3 regions of the Arsenicicoccus dermatophilus genome follow, and region 1 is predicted to be linked to each of the others. Evidence: riboswitches for the same ligand, from Rfam matches in the RefSeq annotation. Region 1 holds a riboswitch; each other region holds the start of a gene.
The links. Region 1 has a riboswitch for cobalamin ahead of MM438_RS16845 ((2Fe-2S)-binding protein). Riboswitches for the same ligand answer to the same signal wherever they lie in the genome.
Positions count from the first base shown of each region.

Region 2: another riboswitch for cobalamin. It lies ahead of MM438_RS14740 (hypothetical protein); the one in region 1 lies ahead of MM438_RS16845 ((2Fe-2S)-binding protein).
Region 3: another riboswitch for cobalamin. It lies ahead of MM438_RS09965 (energy-coupling factor ABC transporter permease); the one in region 1 lies ahead of MM438_RS16845 ((2Fe-2S)-binding protein).

Region 1 covers NZ_JAKZHU010000002.1:218,799-223,333, reverse strand. Annotated here, with positions in the region: gene MM438_RS14325 (ABC transporter substrate-binding protein) at 1-681, opposite strand, end outside; gene MM438_RS14320 (ABC transporter ATP-binding protein) at 683-1,480, opposite strand; gene MM438_RS14315 (FecCD family ABC transporter permease) at 1,488-2,525, opposite strand; gene MM438_RS16845 ((2Fe-2S)-binding protein) at 2,495-3,208, opposite strand; cobalamin riboswitch at 3,246-3,421, opposite strand; partial or broken gene MM438_RS17015 (EamA family transporter) at 3,487-4,476, opposite strand.
Region 2 covers NZ_JAKZHU010000003.1:58,384-62,971, reverse strand. Annotated here, with positions in the region: gene MM438_RS14745 (amylosucrase) at 3-2,048, shown strand; cobalamin riboswitch at 2,123-2,358, shown strand; gene MM438_RS14740 (hypothetical protein) at 2,392-2,850, shown strand; gene MM438_RS14735 (hypothetical protein) at 2,968-3,141, shown strand; gene MM438_RS14730 (metallophosphoesterase family protein) at 3,252-4,588, opposite strand, start outside.
Region 3 covers NZ_JAKZHU010000001.1:2,166,763-2,171,350, forward strand. Annotated here, with positions in the region: gene MM438_RS09945 (aminoglycoside phosphotransferase family protein) at 1-542, shown strand, start outside; gene MM438_RS09950 (energy-coupling factor ABC transporter ATP-binding protein) at 547-1,431, opposite strand; gene cbiQ (cobalt ECF transporter T component CbiQ) at 1,428-2,204, opposite strand; gene MM438_RS09960 (energy-coupling factor ABC transporter substrate-binding protein) at 2,206-2,601, opposite strand; gene MM438_RS09965 (energy-coupling factor ABC transporter permease) at 2,598-3,302, opposite strand; cobalamin riboswitch at 3,335-3,465, opposite strand; gene MM438_RS09970 (GNAT family N-acetyltransferase) at 3,547-4,179, shown strand; gene MM438_RS09975 (hypothetical protein) at 4,240-4,588, opposite strand, start outside.

The DNA.
Region 1 (4,535 bases):
GAAGACCGCGCCCTTGGCGCTGTCGAAGAGGAGCACGACGGGCCGCCGCGTCGCCTGCGGTGCCGCGCGCAGGGCGGCCAGCCGGGCGTCGAGGTCGTCGGTGACCCGGCGAGCCTGGTCCCGATGACCGGTGATGGCACCCAGGTTGGTCAGGTCGGCCCGCAGCGCGGACCAGGGGTCCATCGTGCCGCGCGCCTTCTCCCCGGCCTTCTGCCGGCAGCTCTCCGACAGCACGTAGGCCGCGACTCCCTTGCTCCGCAGCAGGTCCGGCATGAGGTTGCGCGACTCGCTGTAGCCGTAGTTGAACCCCGCGACCATCACGTCCGGACGCTTGGCGAGGACCCCCTCCAGCGTCGGGTAGTCCGCGCCGGTGTCGGGCAGGTGCCGCGCGGCGTCGCCGTAGACCTGCTCCAGGACGGGGGTGTCCTTCTGGAGGCTGGTCACGGCCACCAGCTGGTCCTGCGCGCCCACGGCGAGCGCCATCGCGATCATGTTGCCGTCGTTGACGAAGACTCTCTTCGCGGGAGTCGGGAAGCGCACGCTCTCACCACAGTTCGTCACCTCCACGGTGGCGCCGGCCGTGGCACCGCCGGCGCCACCGCGCGGGGCGGGGGCGCCACAGGCGCCGGAGACGAGGGCGAGGGCGAGGGCGCCGGCAAGGACGACGGGGCGTGGGTTCATGTCAGCTCTCCTCGGGAGGGTTGGTGGGGATGGGTTCCTCATCGGGCGGGTCGCAGACCAGGTGGGTCCGTCCGGTCGCGGGATCCACGAGGGTGGAGGCGCGTATGCCGAAGGCGTGCGCGACCGCAGGGCCGGTCAACGTGGTGGCGGGCGGTCCCTGGTCGAGGACGGATCCCTCCCCCACCACGACGACGTGGTCGGCGTAGCGGTGGGCGAGGTCGAGGTCGTGGATCGCCATCACGACGGTCCGACCGGCCGCTCTGGCCAGCCGCAGCAGCTGGTGCTGCTGGGCGACGTCCAGGTGGTTGGTGGGCTCGTCGAGGAGCAGGACCGGCGCGTCCTGGGCGAGTCCCCGGGCGAGGAGGGCTCGGCGACGCTCCCCGCCGGACAGGGCGTGGCACGGCCGGTCCACCAGGTCCTGCAGCCCCACCTGGGCCAGGGCGTGCAGGACGACCTGTCTCTCCTCGGCGCCACCGAGGCTCCAGGGGCGGGCGTGGGGGATGCGGCCGAGCGCGATCATCTCGCCGACGAGCAGGTCGTCGGGCGGGGAGTCCTCCTGGGCCACCAGGGCGATCCGCAGGGCGCGCTCCCGGGGGCGGAGGCGGTCGACCCGGTCGCCCCCGACGACGACGTGCCCTCGGGGAGCCGCCGCGATGCCGGCGAGGGTGCGCAGGAGGGTGGACTTGCCCGAGCCGTTGGCCCCCACGAGCGCGGTGACGCCGCCGGAGGGCAGGTCGAGGTCCACCCCGGTCAGGACGACGTGGCCGTCCACCGCGGCGGTCAGGTCGTGGGTCTGCATCCGCACGTCAGCGGCTCCCCGAGTAGCGGTAGTGGCGTCGCCCGACCAGCAGGAGGAAGACCGGTGCCCCCACCAGCCCGGTGACGACCCCCAGCGGGATCTCCTGGGGCCGGACGCACACGCGGGCGAGGACGTCGACCCAGACCAGGAAGAGCCCGCCGGCCAGGGCGGCGACCGGGACCACCACCCGGTGTCGAGCCCCCACGACCATGCGGGCCAGGTGCGGCACCACGAGCCCCACGAAGCCGATGCCGCCGGACACGGCGACCAGGACCCCGACGAGAGCCGCGAGGCCCACGAAGAGGCCCGTCCGCAGGGCCCCCACGGGCACCCCGAGCGAGGCCGCGAGGTCCGGGCCGGCAGCCAGGGCGTCCAGCCACCGGGATGCCGCGCCCATCGCGAGCACCGCGAGCAGCGTCACGACGGTGGCGAGCGGCAGCAGCTCCCAGGTGGCGGCGGCCACGCTGCCGAGCAGCCAGTAGAGCACCGACTGGGCGGCCCGGGGATCGTTGGACAGGAAGACGAGGAAGCTGGCGATCGCGCTGAAGGCCGACGACAGGACCACCCCGGTCAGCACCAGGCGCAGCGGCGTCAGCCCGCCCTGCGCCATGGCGACGGCGTAGACCAGCGCCGACGCGGCGAGCGCCCCCAGCAGCGCCCCGCCCGACAGCGCCCAGACCCCCAGCCCGGACAGCACGCCGGTCGTCATCACCGCGGTGGCCCCCACCGAGGCTCCGGACGAGACCCCGAGCAGGTAGGGATCGGCCAGGGGATTGCGCACCAGCGTCTGCATCCCGGCACCGGCCACCGCGAGACCGGCGCCAGCCACGGCGGCGAGCAGGGAGCGCGGGGCTCGCAGGTCCCAGACGATGGCGTCGTAGGTGGGATCGGTCGTGCCCCCGGTGAGCCGGGCGGCCACGACCCGCCATACGTCCGGCAGGGGCAACGGCTCCGATCCGAAGGCGAGGGAGACGACACAGCTGGCCGCCAGCGCGACCGCGAGGACGACGACGGTCAGGGCTGCAGGCGGACGCGGCGAGGACACGTGCGGCACTCCTCGTGGTCGGCGGACAGGAAGATCAGGCAGCAGGTGTGCCGCCCGTGGCTGGTCGCGTCGGCGGCCAGCGTCACGAGTGGCCTCTCCCCGGGCCACCGGGCGGGGTCGAGCGCGGCGTGCGCCCCGCTCACCACCTCGGCCCGGCGGGACATCGGCACGGTCTGCACGGCGCGGCCGAAGGCGCCCGCGACCGAGGTGGCGACCCCGCCCCACGCCAGTCGTGGGGTGACGCCGACGGCCACCCGCACGACGTCGAGCAGGGGCGCGAGGTGGTTCTGCAGGCCGCGGACCAGCTCCGGCGCCCCTCCCGGCGCGGTCCGGGGGTCCCGCGGGACGATCAGCCGCAGGGTCCGGCCGTGCTGGTCCACCTCGGCCAGCAGCCGGGGGTCCTCGAGCGAGGCGATCCCGCCGGTCAGCGCCCAGGTGCCGACGAGATAGCCGGCGACGCGTCCGGCGTAGTGCTGGCCAGCGCAGGCCCCGCCGGCGGCTCGGTGCGGGACCCGGAGCCACGCGGTGTATCGCTCCACCAGCTCCAGGACCCGCTCCGGCCGTCGCACCTCCGCCAGAGGCAGCCACAGGCCGGCACGGGGCTCGTGCACGTCAGGGTCGACGATCACCGGGTAGCCCGCGGCCACCAGCGCGTCGCCGACCGACAGGTCGGAGGCAGACACCAGAACCAACTCTCGCCAGGGCCCGTGCGCGAGGCCCGATCGGGTCGAACGTCGGCAGGTCTTCGGACTCGGGATCGTTCACGCAGAGCGCCTTCCCAGCTCTCGCCAGTGGCATCGTGCCCTGCGCAGCTCCCCTACCGCTGCGCGTCAGTCCCGGACTCCGACCGGGTTCCCTGGCACCCCTCGGGTGCGACCGACCCACCGACCCTAGCCCTGGCCTCGTCGAGCCTGCAACACGCCGACCGGCCGGGGAGGCCACCGAGCTTGACGGCAAGGACGCCCACGAGGATGGTGGCGCCCCCGGCGAGCTGCATCCGACCCGGCACCTCACCGACGAGGAGCCAGGCGAGCAGGATCGTGGCCAGCACCTCGTTGAGCCCGATGAAGGCCGCCACCGTGGATCCCAGCCGACGGCTTCCCGCCACGCCGAAGCCGTAGGCCACCGCTGCCGACACCAGGGCCAGGCCCGCAGCAGGCAGCCACCACGGCCGCGAGCCTCCCGCCAGCGTCACCTCCCCGGTGGCCACGGCGACCGGGACGATGCCGAGCAGGCCCGCGGCCCCGATGACGAGCGCTCCCACCGCCATGCCCCCGGCGGCGAAGCCCACCGCCGGGAGGCCCCGGGTGGGCCTGGCGCCGAGGACGAAGTAGGCCGCGTTGCAGCAGGCCGCGCACATCCCCCAGAACAGACCCGCAGGATCGACGGTGATGCCACCCGCGACGTCGACGACCAGGCACAGGCCGCAGACCGACAGGGCAGATCCCAGCAGCACGCCCGGGCGCGGAACCTCTCGGTCCCGGGCCCATCGGTATCCCACGACGAGGACGGGTGCGAAGTACTCCAGGAGCATCGCGGTCCCGACGGACAGGTGGGAGACCGCCATGAAGTAGGAGAGCTGGCTGCAGGCGACCCCCACCACGCCGTAGCCGCACACCACCTTCCAGCTCGCGCCGAAGGGCCGCAGGTCGCCCCGGAGCAGGATCAGGGTCGGGACCGCCAGCCCCAGGGCCCCGCCGCTCAGGCGGACCAGCACCGCACCGGCCGGCGACCACCCGCTCTCCAGGAGCGCCTTCGCGAAGGGACCGCTCGTGCCGAAGGCGATCGCCGACACCATCGCCAGGACGACGCCGACGGCCACGGACGACGACGGTGCGGGGCGCTCCGGCGCCGGCGGCAGCGGACTGCCGCCGGCGCCGGACACCTCGGTGAGCCCGCCCTCGGAGGGCGGTGACGGGATGGTGGGGTGGGGAGCTGCTTTTGCGGCCATGGCTCTCTCCTCGCGAGCGGTCCGGGGGTCGGACCAGGAGGAGCGCGCTCGGTCGGACA
Region 2 (4,588 bases), on a different contig from region 1:
TCATGGCCGCGCCCCTGCCCGAGATCCCCCGGTCCTACCGCTCCCTGCCCGGGTGGGCGACCCTCGACGACGACGCGCGGGCGATCTTCGAGGCCCGGCTGGCGACCCTGTGGGCCGACGTGGTGCGCCCGGTCCAGGGCTTGTACGGCGCAACGGTGGGTGAGGACACCGCTGCGCAGGTCGCCGCCGACCCTGCCCTGGACCAGGTCCTCGACCGCCTCGTGACCGTCGCCGCGCGAGCCTTCGCCGGACGACCGCAGGACCTGCACCTGCTCGACCAGCGCCGACTCTCCCAGCCCGACTGGTTCCAGCGGCCCGAGACGATCGGCTACGTCTGCTACACCGACCGCTTTGCCGGGACCTTCGCACAGCTGCCCGACCGGCTCGACCACCTCGCCGAGCTCGGCGTGACGATGCTGCACCTGATGCCGGTGCTGCTGCCGCGCGAGGGCGCCGACGACGGGGGCTACGCGGTCGCGGACTACCGGCGGACCGACCCGCGGCTCGGCAGCTTCGCCGAGCTGACCGCCCTCGCGAGCACGCTGCGCGCCCAGGGGATCTCGCTGGTCGTGGACCTGGTCTGCAACCACACCGCGCGGGAGCACCCCTGGGCGCGGGCGGCGGTGACGGGCGACCCCGAGGCCCGCGCGATGTACCACTTCTATCCCGACCGGACCATGCCCGACCGGTGGGAGCAGACGCTGCCCGAGGTCTTCCCCGACTTCGCGCCCGGCAGCTTCACCTGGGTGGAGGAGGCGCGGTCCTGGGTGTGGACGACCTTCAACGACTACCAGTGGGACCTGGACTACGCGAACCCCCGCGTGCTCGAGGAGATGCTCGACGTCGTCTGCCACCTCGGCAACGCCGGCGTCGAGGTCGTCCGCCTCGACGCCGTCGCCTTCCTGTGGAAGCGGCTCGGCACCAGCTGCCAGAACCAGCCCGAGGCACACCTGGTGCTGCAGGCCTTCCGTGCGCTCACCCGCCTGGCGATGCCCGGCGTGCTGCTGCTCGCCGAGGCCATCGTCGCGCCCGAGGACCTGGCGCCCTACCTCGGCCAGGGGGAGGCGACCGGCAAGGAGTGCGAGCTCGCCTACCACAACGTCTACATGGTCGCGCTGTGGTCGGCGCTCGCCGAAGGCTCCGCCCGACTGCTCACCCACACCGTGCGGGCGATGCCGCCGCTGCCGCCCACCGCCGCGTGGCTGGGCTACGTGCGGCTCCACGACGACATCGGGTGGGCGGTCAGCGACGAGCACGCCGCCGCGGTGGGCCTGTCCGGGCCGGCCCACCGCGCGTTCCTGTCGGACTTCTACTCCGGCGCGCATCCCGGGTCGTGGGCCGTCGGCGAGGTCTTCCAGGCCAACCCCGCCACCGGGGACCGCCGGATCAGCGGGTCCCTCGCGTCCCTCGCCGGTCTCGAGCAGGCTCGCCGGCTCGCGGGTGCCGAGCGGGAGCGGGCGGAGCTCCTCGGCATACGCCGGATCCTGCTGCTGCAGGGGCTCGTCCTGGCGCTCGGCGGCGTGCCGCTGATCTACATGGGGGACGAGATCGGGATGATCAACGACCGGTCGTACGTCGAGGACCCGGCGCACGCGGACGACAACCGCTGGCTGCACCGGCCGCGCATGGACTGGACGGCGGCGCAGCAGCGGCACGAGGCGGGCACGGTGCCGGCGCGGGTCTTCGAGGGGCTGCAGGCGCTCGTCGCCGCGCGGAAGTCCTTGCCGCAGCTGCACGCCCAGCAGGCCATCGACGCGGTGCCGCTGGACAACCCCCACGTCTTCGCGCTGTGGCGGACGGGCCCGCGCGGGCACTGCCTGGTGCTCGCCAACCTCACCGCCGAGCCGCAGCACGCGTCGATCCACGGGTTCGCGGGCTTCGGGCCGCTCTCGGGGCTGCAGGACGCGCTGACCGGCGAGGACGTCTGGTGGGACCTCACCCTCGACCCCTACCAGCAGCGCTGGATCGTCCCTGCCGGCGGCGGTCGGGCCGGCCGGGGTTGGTCGAGCAGGCGGATCCGACCGACCCAGGGAGGTCTGCTGCCGTGAGCGGGCCGGGGGCGGTCATCGCGGGAACCGCAACCGGCGGAACGCGTCCCGACGAGCCCCCTCCGCGCCGCCTGGATAGGTTGGGCCGCACTGGTCCGGCACACCCTCGGGCGCGCCGGGGCAAGAGGGAACCCGGTGCGAGTCCGGGACTGCGCCGGGGGCAGCCGCCCGCGGTGCAGCGGTGAGCGGGAACGACCGCGCCACACGCACTGAGCGGTCGGCTCGGGAAGCGGCGCCTAGGCCCGCGTGCAGGTCAGCCTGCCGCGCGACGCCCGCGAGTCCGAAGACCTGCCAGCGCGGCGACCCACCCGGGTCGTCGGACCCGACTCGGTCTGGAGGACCCATGCCCACCATGCTGTCGATGCGCGTCTCCCACTACGACGCCGCCGGCGCCCAGCGCCTGCGCGACGACCTCACCCACCTCGAGGAGGCCGCCCGGTCGGCCGACGCCACCGTGCCGTGGCTCGCCCGGCGCGAGGGCGACGAGAGCTTCCGGCTGGTGACGGTGAGCCTGGACGGCCGGCTGGCCGGGTATGCCGCCGGCACGCTGCGCGGCGACCACGTCGAGCTGCAGCGCCTGCTCACGGTGCCCGCCGCCGAGCACGCCGAGCCCGGGCTGACCCAGACCCTCGTCGACGTGATCATCGAGCTCTTTGCGCTGCGCCACCCCAAGGTCTCGCTGGCCTCCGACTCGCGCGCCCTCGGCCACCTGATGCACGTCGGCTGGCGCCCGGTCGTCGCCGAGGACCTCGCCGACGGGCAGATCATGGTGGAGCACATCGGCGTGCACCGCCACGGCTGATCCCGCGACCCGACGGGCCGTCCTTGCGGGGCGGCCCGTCGTGCGTCGTTCGGGCCCCTCCTGACGCACCGGAAGATACGCTCGGTGATCGACCGTGACTCTTGTCCTGGAGGGTGTATGCCGATCAACCAGCAGTCCGTGAACAACGCCGCCTCGGGCACCCTGATGGTGTCGAGCCTGGTCTCGGCGTGGCAGGCCTTCCGCCGCAAGGACTACGCCACCGCGGCGGCCGTGGCCGTGCCGAGCGGCATCGCGCTGTGGCGCATGGTCAGCTCGCGCGCCCGCCGCTGACCGCACGCCGGGACGTGGTCGCCGTCCCGTCCCGCCATACGCCTCGCGCCCGGCACCCCGCTCCCGTCCCACCCGGCGCGGGGGAGGTCAGCGTGGGGTGAGCCGCTCGGTCAGGGGGTGGTGCTGGTGGTCGCCGGCGTGGGCGAGGAGCTCGGGTCGGGGGCGTCCGCCACGACGGTCGCCAGCGTCAGCGGCGCGTCGGCGCGGCACACCCGTCCGGCGGAGGGCTGGGGCGCCTGGATCGAGCGACCGTTGACGGCGCGGACGTCGTCGTAGACCGGCCGCCCCTCGAGCAGGTCCCGGTAGCTGTAGCGGGTGAGGGTCTCCAGGCGGCAGTCGGCGCCGTAGCTGAGGATGTCGAAGGCATAGGGCTGGCCGTTGAGCTCGGCGCCCGCGGGGTCCTGGCTGTAGTGCGCGACGACCCCGCCCCCGGTGAAGGTGCCCAGCTGGATCCGGTTGCCGCGCAGCGCAGCCGAGTGCATGTGGCCGTTGAGGCGCACCCGGGCGGCGGGGAAGGCGTCCGCGGCATAGGGCTCGTGCGCCACGAGCAGGTCCAGACCGCGACGGAGGTCGGTGGCGACGGCGGCCGAGGCGGTCGGGTCCGGGGAGGCGCCCGGCGTGGTCGCGGGCGGCGCCGCTGCAGACGCACCGCCCGAGGTGGTCGCCCCCGAGGCGGCCGCACCCGACGACGTCGCCGCGCCCGGTGCGGTCTCCCCAGCCGCCGGTGCCGGCGTCCCGGCTCGCGTCGTGCTCGCGACCGGCGCGACCCGCCCCGACCGCACCTGCTCCATCGCGCGGTCGAAGCGCCGCGCGGCCGCCACCTGCCCCGCCGTGTCGCCGCCCTCGTCGCCGAACCACCGCGGGTCGTTGAAGCCCGCGACCTGCAGGCCCCCGATCGTGGCGACGGTGTACGTCCCCGCGGTCGGCTCCAGCAGGATCACGTTGGGGATCGTCGCCAGCCGTCGCAGGACCGACTCGTCGGTGGCCGCGCTCGCGTCGTGGTTGCCGCGCACGAAGACATAGGGGACGCCGAGGGAGGCGATCCCGGCATACATGCCCGCCGCCTCGCCCTCCTGCGCGTGCCCGAAGTTGAGCAGGTCACCGGTGTCGACGACCGCGGTGATGCCCTCGGTCTGCACGATCTGCCGCATCAGAGGATAGGCGTTGGCGCCGTGGATGTCGCTGACCAGCAGCAGCTTCACGGCGGCCGGGCGGGCTAGGTCCGGCGGGACGAAGTGCTCCTGCAGCGCGGCGGACAGAGCGAGCATGTTCTTGACGTAGGGCTCGGCCTGGGCGGAGCGGGCCTGCACGTCGGACAGGATCCGGGTGTTGGACCGCACGTAGCCGAGCAGCCCGTCGGCCTGCACGGTCTCCAGCCGGTCGGGTCGGAAGGTCGCCCACGCCGACCCGCCCGTCCCGGCGAGCGCGACGACGGCGGCGAGCGCGG
Region 3 (4,588 bases), on a different contig from region 1:
CCTGCGAGGCGATCGGGGCGCTCCACGCCGCCCTCGACCGACCTGCGCTCGCCCGGATCGGCACCGCGTCCGCCTGGTGCGGCCGGATCGCCGCCCGGCTGCAGGACGCTCCCCCGTCTCTCCCCCGCCGACTGGTCAACCAGGGACGACACCTCGCGCGGGAGCTGGCGGCCGACCCGCAGGTGGACGCCCGTCTGGTCCACGCGGACCTGCACTACGAGAACGTGCTGGCCGGGCAGCGACCCGGTGCGGTCGGCGGCTGGCTGGCCATCGACCCCAAGCCGCTCGCGGGAGAGCCAGCGCTCACCGTCGCTCCCCTGCTGTGGAACCGGTGGGATGAGGCGACCCGGGCGCACAGCCTGCGCAACCACCTGCGGTTCCGCGTCGACTACGCCTGCGAGCCCATGGGTGTGGACCCCGAGCGTGCCCGCCGCTGGGTGGTGCTGCGCGAGCTGGACAACGCGTGGCACGCCGCCCGGGCAGCGGCCGGGCAGGAGCGGGTGACCCAGGCGATCACCATCATCAAGTCGATGACCGGCTGAGAGCTCAGGTCCCCTGCCGGGCCACGGCCAGGGCTGCCACCAGCTCCTCGACGCTGCGCACCCGGACGTCCGGGTCGAGCAGCCCCGCCCGGGCGAGCAGCTCGGTCGCCTGCACCTGCCAGGGATGCCGCAGCCGGGCCCGGGACACCAGATCCCGGTCGGCGAGCACCTCGGCCACCGGCCCCTGGACGACTGCGCCGTCGGCGACGACCGCGGCCTCGTCGGCCCACCCCAGCGCCGCATCCACCTCGTGGGTGGACAGCACCACGGTGGTGCCGTGCTCCTCCAGTCGCCCGAGCGCGCCGAGCATCTCGTCGACCCCCCGGGGATCCAGGCCGGCCGTGGGCTCGTCGAGCAGGAGCAGCTGCGGACGCATGGCCACGGCTCCGGCGGTGGCGGCCCGCTTGCGCTCGCCATACGACAGCTGGTGGGTCGGCCGATCGGCGAGGTGCTCGATCCCCAGGAGCGTGAGGGCCTCCGCGACGCGCTCACGGACCTGCTCGACGGGCAGCCCGAGGTTCATCGGCCCGAAGGACACGTCCTGGCGCACGTCGGCGCTGAACAGCTGCGCGTCCGGGTCCTGGAGCACCAGCTGCACGCGCTGCCGGTGGGCCCGAAGTCCCTTGCGCGAGTAGTCGACCGCCTCGCCGTCGACATACACCTGGCCAGCCGCGGGCCGGTGGCTGCCCGCCAGGCAGCGCAGCAGGGTCGTCTTGCCGGACCCGTTGGCGCCGAGGATCGCCAGCCGCCGACCCCCCGTCACCTGCAGGTCCGCGCCGTGCAGCACCTCCGGGCCGCCGGGATAGCCGGCCCGCAGCCCGCGGGCGACGAGCCGGTAGACCTCGGGGTCGCGCCGGCCGTGGTCGCAGCCGGGTCCGCGGTGGCTCATCGGGCCCCCAGCGCCCAGGACGAGGCCGACACGGTGGCGAGCAGCAGCAGCGTGCCGGCCACGAAGGCCGGGGAGTGCCGCTCGGTGCGGGGCAGGGTGAGCAGGGCCGTCTCGTAGCCGCGACCCGCGAGCCCTTCCTCCAACCTCCTGGCCCGGTCCCACGAGCGGGTGAGGACCGCCGCGGTGAGCATCCCCGCCGAGCGCAGGGAGGTGCGCCACCCCTGGTAGCCGAGGCGCCCCGCCTGTGCCTCCCGGATCTGACCCTGGGCCTCCAGGAGGACGAAGAGGATGCGGTAGGTCAACGAGGCCACCTCCACGCACGCGTCGGGCATCCGCAACCGACGCAGCGCCGTCAGCAGGTCCACGACCGGGGTCGTGGCCGCGAGCACGAGCACGGCCAGGGTCCCGGCCACCGCGTGCGCGGTCAGCCCGGCCGCCTCGGCCACCCCGCGGTGGGTGACGGCCAGCCAGCCCAGGCGCAGGTATGCCGGGTCCGCCTGCGGCGCACCGAGGCTCACCGCCACCGAGAGCCCGCTGAGCACGATGAACGCGAGCGGCGCCCGCATGGCCCGGGCGACCAGACCCGCCGGGACCCGCGCCCCGAGGAGGAGCACCACCAGGCTGGCGACGGCGACGAGCACGGACCCCGGCCAGGGGGGCAGCACCAGCGCCACGGCCATCAGCCCCAGGCCGAGCAGCGCCTTGTCCGCCACCGCGCGGGGGCGCCAGGCCCCCGCCCAGGCCGCGTCGTCGATCGCCAGGCCGCCGGACACGTCAGCTCCGGCCGCCGGTCTCGGAGCACGTCGGCAGGGAGTCCGCGGGGGCGCCGCCCGTCGGGAGCGACCGGGTCGAGCCCGACCCGGTGGCCTGGTGGGTGCGGTCGCGGCGGCCGTGCAGGCGGCCGACGACGTAGCCGAGCGCACCGGCCCCGATCGCCGCCTGCATGGCGAACAGCCCCGACTCCACCTCGCTGCTCGACGGCTCGAAGATGCTGTGGAACCACGGCCGGTAGCCGGGGTCGGAGGCGTCGATCGCGGCCGTGGCGGCCGAGTCGGTCCCGCCGAAGCGCTCGCCGTCCGCGGCGCCGCCCCCGGCGACGACGAACGGCAGCGCGAAGAGCACGACCAGGGCCAGGACGCATCCGAGGGTGATCCACCGTGCCCGGGTCATGCGACCACCTCCGGCTGCTGCGCGGCCGCGCGTCCGCGGCCCTCGGCGAGGACCCCGAGGCGGGTGAGCTCGGGGCGGGCGGCGTCGGCCAGGACCCGGAACACCAGGACCCCGAGGAAGCCCTCCGCCAGCGCCAGCGGGACCTGGGTGACGGCGAAGATGGAGAGGAACTTGCCCAGGGCGCCGAGGACCCCGGTGGCGTGGTCCGGGTGCGCCAGCGCCAGCTGCAGCGAGGTGGTGCAGTAGGTCGACAGGTCGGCGAGGGCCATGGCGAGGAAGACCCCCACCAGCTGCGGGGCCCCCAGCCGCCGGGCTGCGGCATACGCCCCATAACCCACCCAGGGGCCGACGACGGCCATGCTCATGACGTTGGCGCCCCAGGTCGTGATCCCGCCGTGGGCGAGCAGGAGAGCCTGGAAGATCAGCACGATCCCGCCGAGGAAGGCCATGACGGGCGGGCGGAACAGCACGGCCCCGAGGCCGGTGCCGGTGGGATGGCTGGACGAGCCCGTCATCGAGGGCAGCTTGATCGCCGACAGCACGAAGGTGAAGGCACCCGCGGCCCCGAGCAGCAGACGGTTCTCGGGAGTCTCGCGGACCTCGCGGACGACCTGACGGCCGCCGTGGACGACGAAGGGGGCGGCGATCGCGGTCCAGGCCGCGGCCTGCAGCGGGGGCAGATAGCCCTCGGTGATGTGCATGGGCACTCCTTCTGGGGGGGATGACGCGTCCCGGTGGAGATGGCCGAGGGGGCAGTCTCTGGCTGGCGCGGGGCAGACACCCGCGCTCACAGTGGCGCGACCGCGCCGGACTCTCACCGGCTTCCTGCGCACCCTCGGGATGACCCTTCGGAGTATGCCACAGCGCACCGAAATGAGAATGGTTATCACTGGTGTGATGGGTGTCGCCCGGTGCTGCTGACCGGTCCACCCCTACGCTCGTCCCATGTCCGCGACGGATGCCATCCTCGTCCCGCCGGTGCACCCCCCGCTGGAGCTGCGCACCGAACGCCTCCTCCTGCGCCCCTGGCGGCCCGACGACCGGGCGCCGTTCGCGGCGCTCAACGCCGACCCCGAGGTGATGGCCTGCTTCCCCGCACCCCTGTCCCGGAAGGAGAGCGACGACCTCGCGGACCGCTGCGACCGGCACGTCCACACCCAGGGATGGGGCCTGTGGGCGGTCGAGGTGGTCGGTGGCGAGCCCTTCATCGGCTTCGTCGGGCTCGACCAGCCCCGGTTCGCCGCGCACTTCATGCCCTGCGTCGAGATCGGCTGGCGGCTGGCCCGGCCCGCGTGGGGTCACGGCTATGCCACCGAGGGGGCGACCGAGGCGCTGCGCGTCGCCTTCGAGGTCCTGGGGCTCGACGAGGTGGTCTCCCTCACCTCCTCGATCAACCTGCGGTCCCGCGCGGTCATGCAACGGCTCGGCATGACGCACCACCTCGCCGACGACTTCGAGCACCCGCTCGTCGCGGCCGACGACGTGCTGCGCCACCACGTGCTCTACCGCGCCCGTCGGGGCGTCACCACCGCGACCGGGTCGGACCTGGGCACCCCGGCGCCCGAGCTCCCGGCCTGACCCGGCCCCCTACCGCCCTGGACCTGCCGTCCTCGGCCTGACCGCGGTCGACCCTCGGGCCTAGCCCCCGGGGAGCCGCGTGACCTGCGAGCGCCGGGGCGTGGCGACCGCGATCCGCTCGTCCCAACGGTCGAACTCGATGCTCCCCGCGTCCGGTCCCGCCGTCGTCTGCACCTTGAGCAGCCGGCCGCTGCCGTCCGCCGCGACCACGAGGGTGGTGACCCGTCCGAGGGCGAGCTCCTGGGCGCGCCGGCCGGCGTAGGAGACCGAGGTCATCCGCATCGGCACGCGGTGGCCGGTCAGGCGCTGGACCGCGTCGACGAGGCTGCCCACCCCGAGGATGCCGAGCTGGGTCGCCGGCCCGCTGGACATCCGCACGAACCGACCGCGGGCCGTCGCGGTGGTGCGC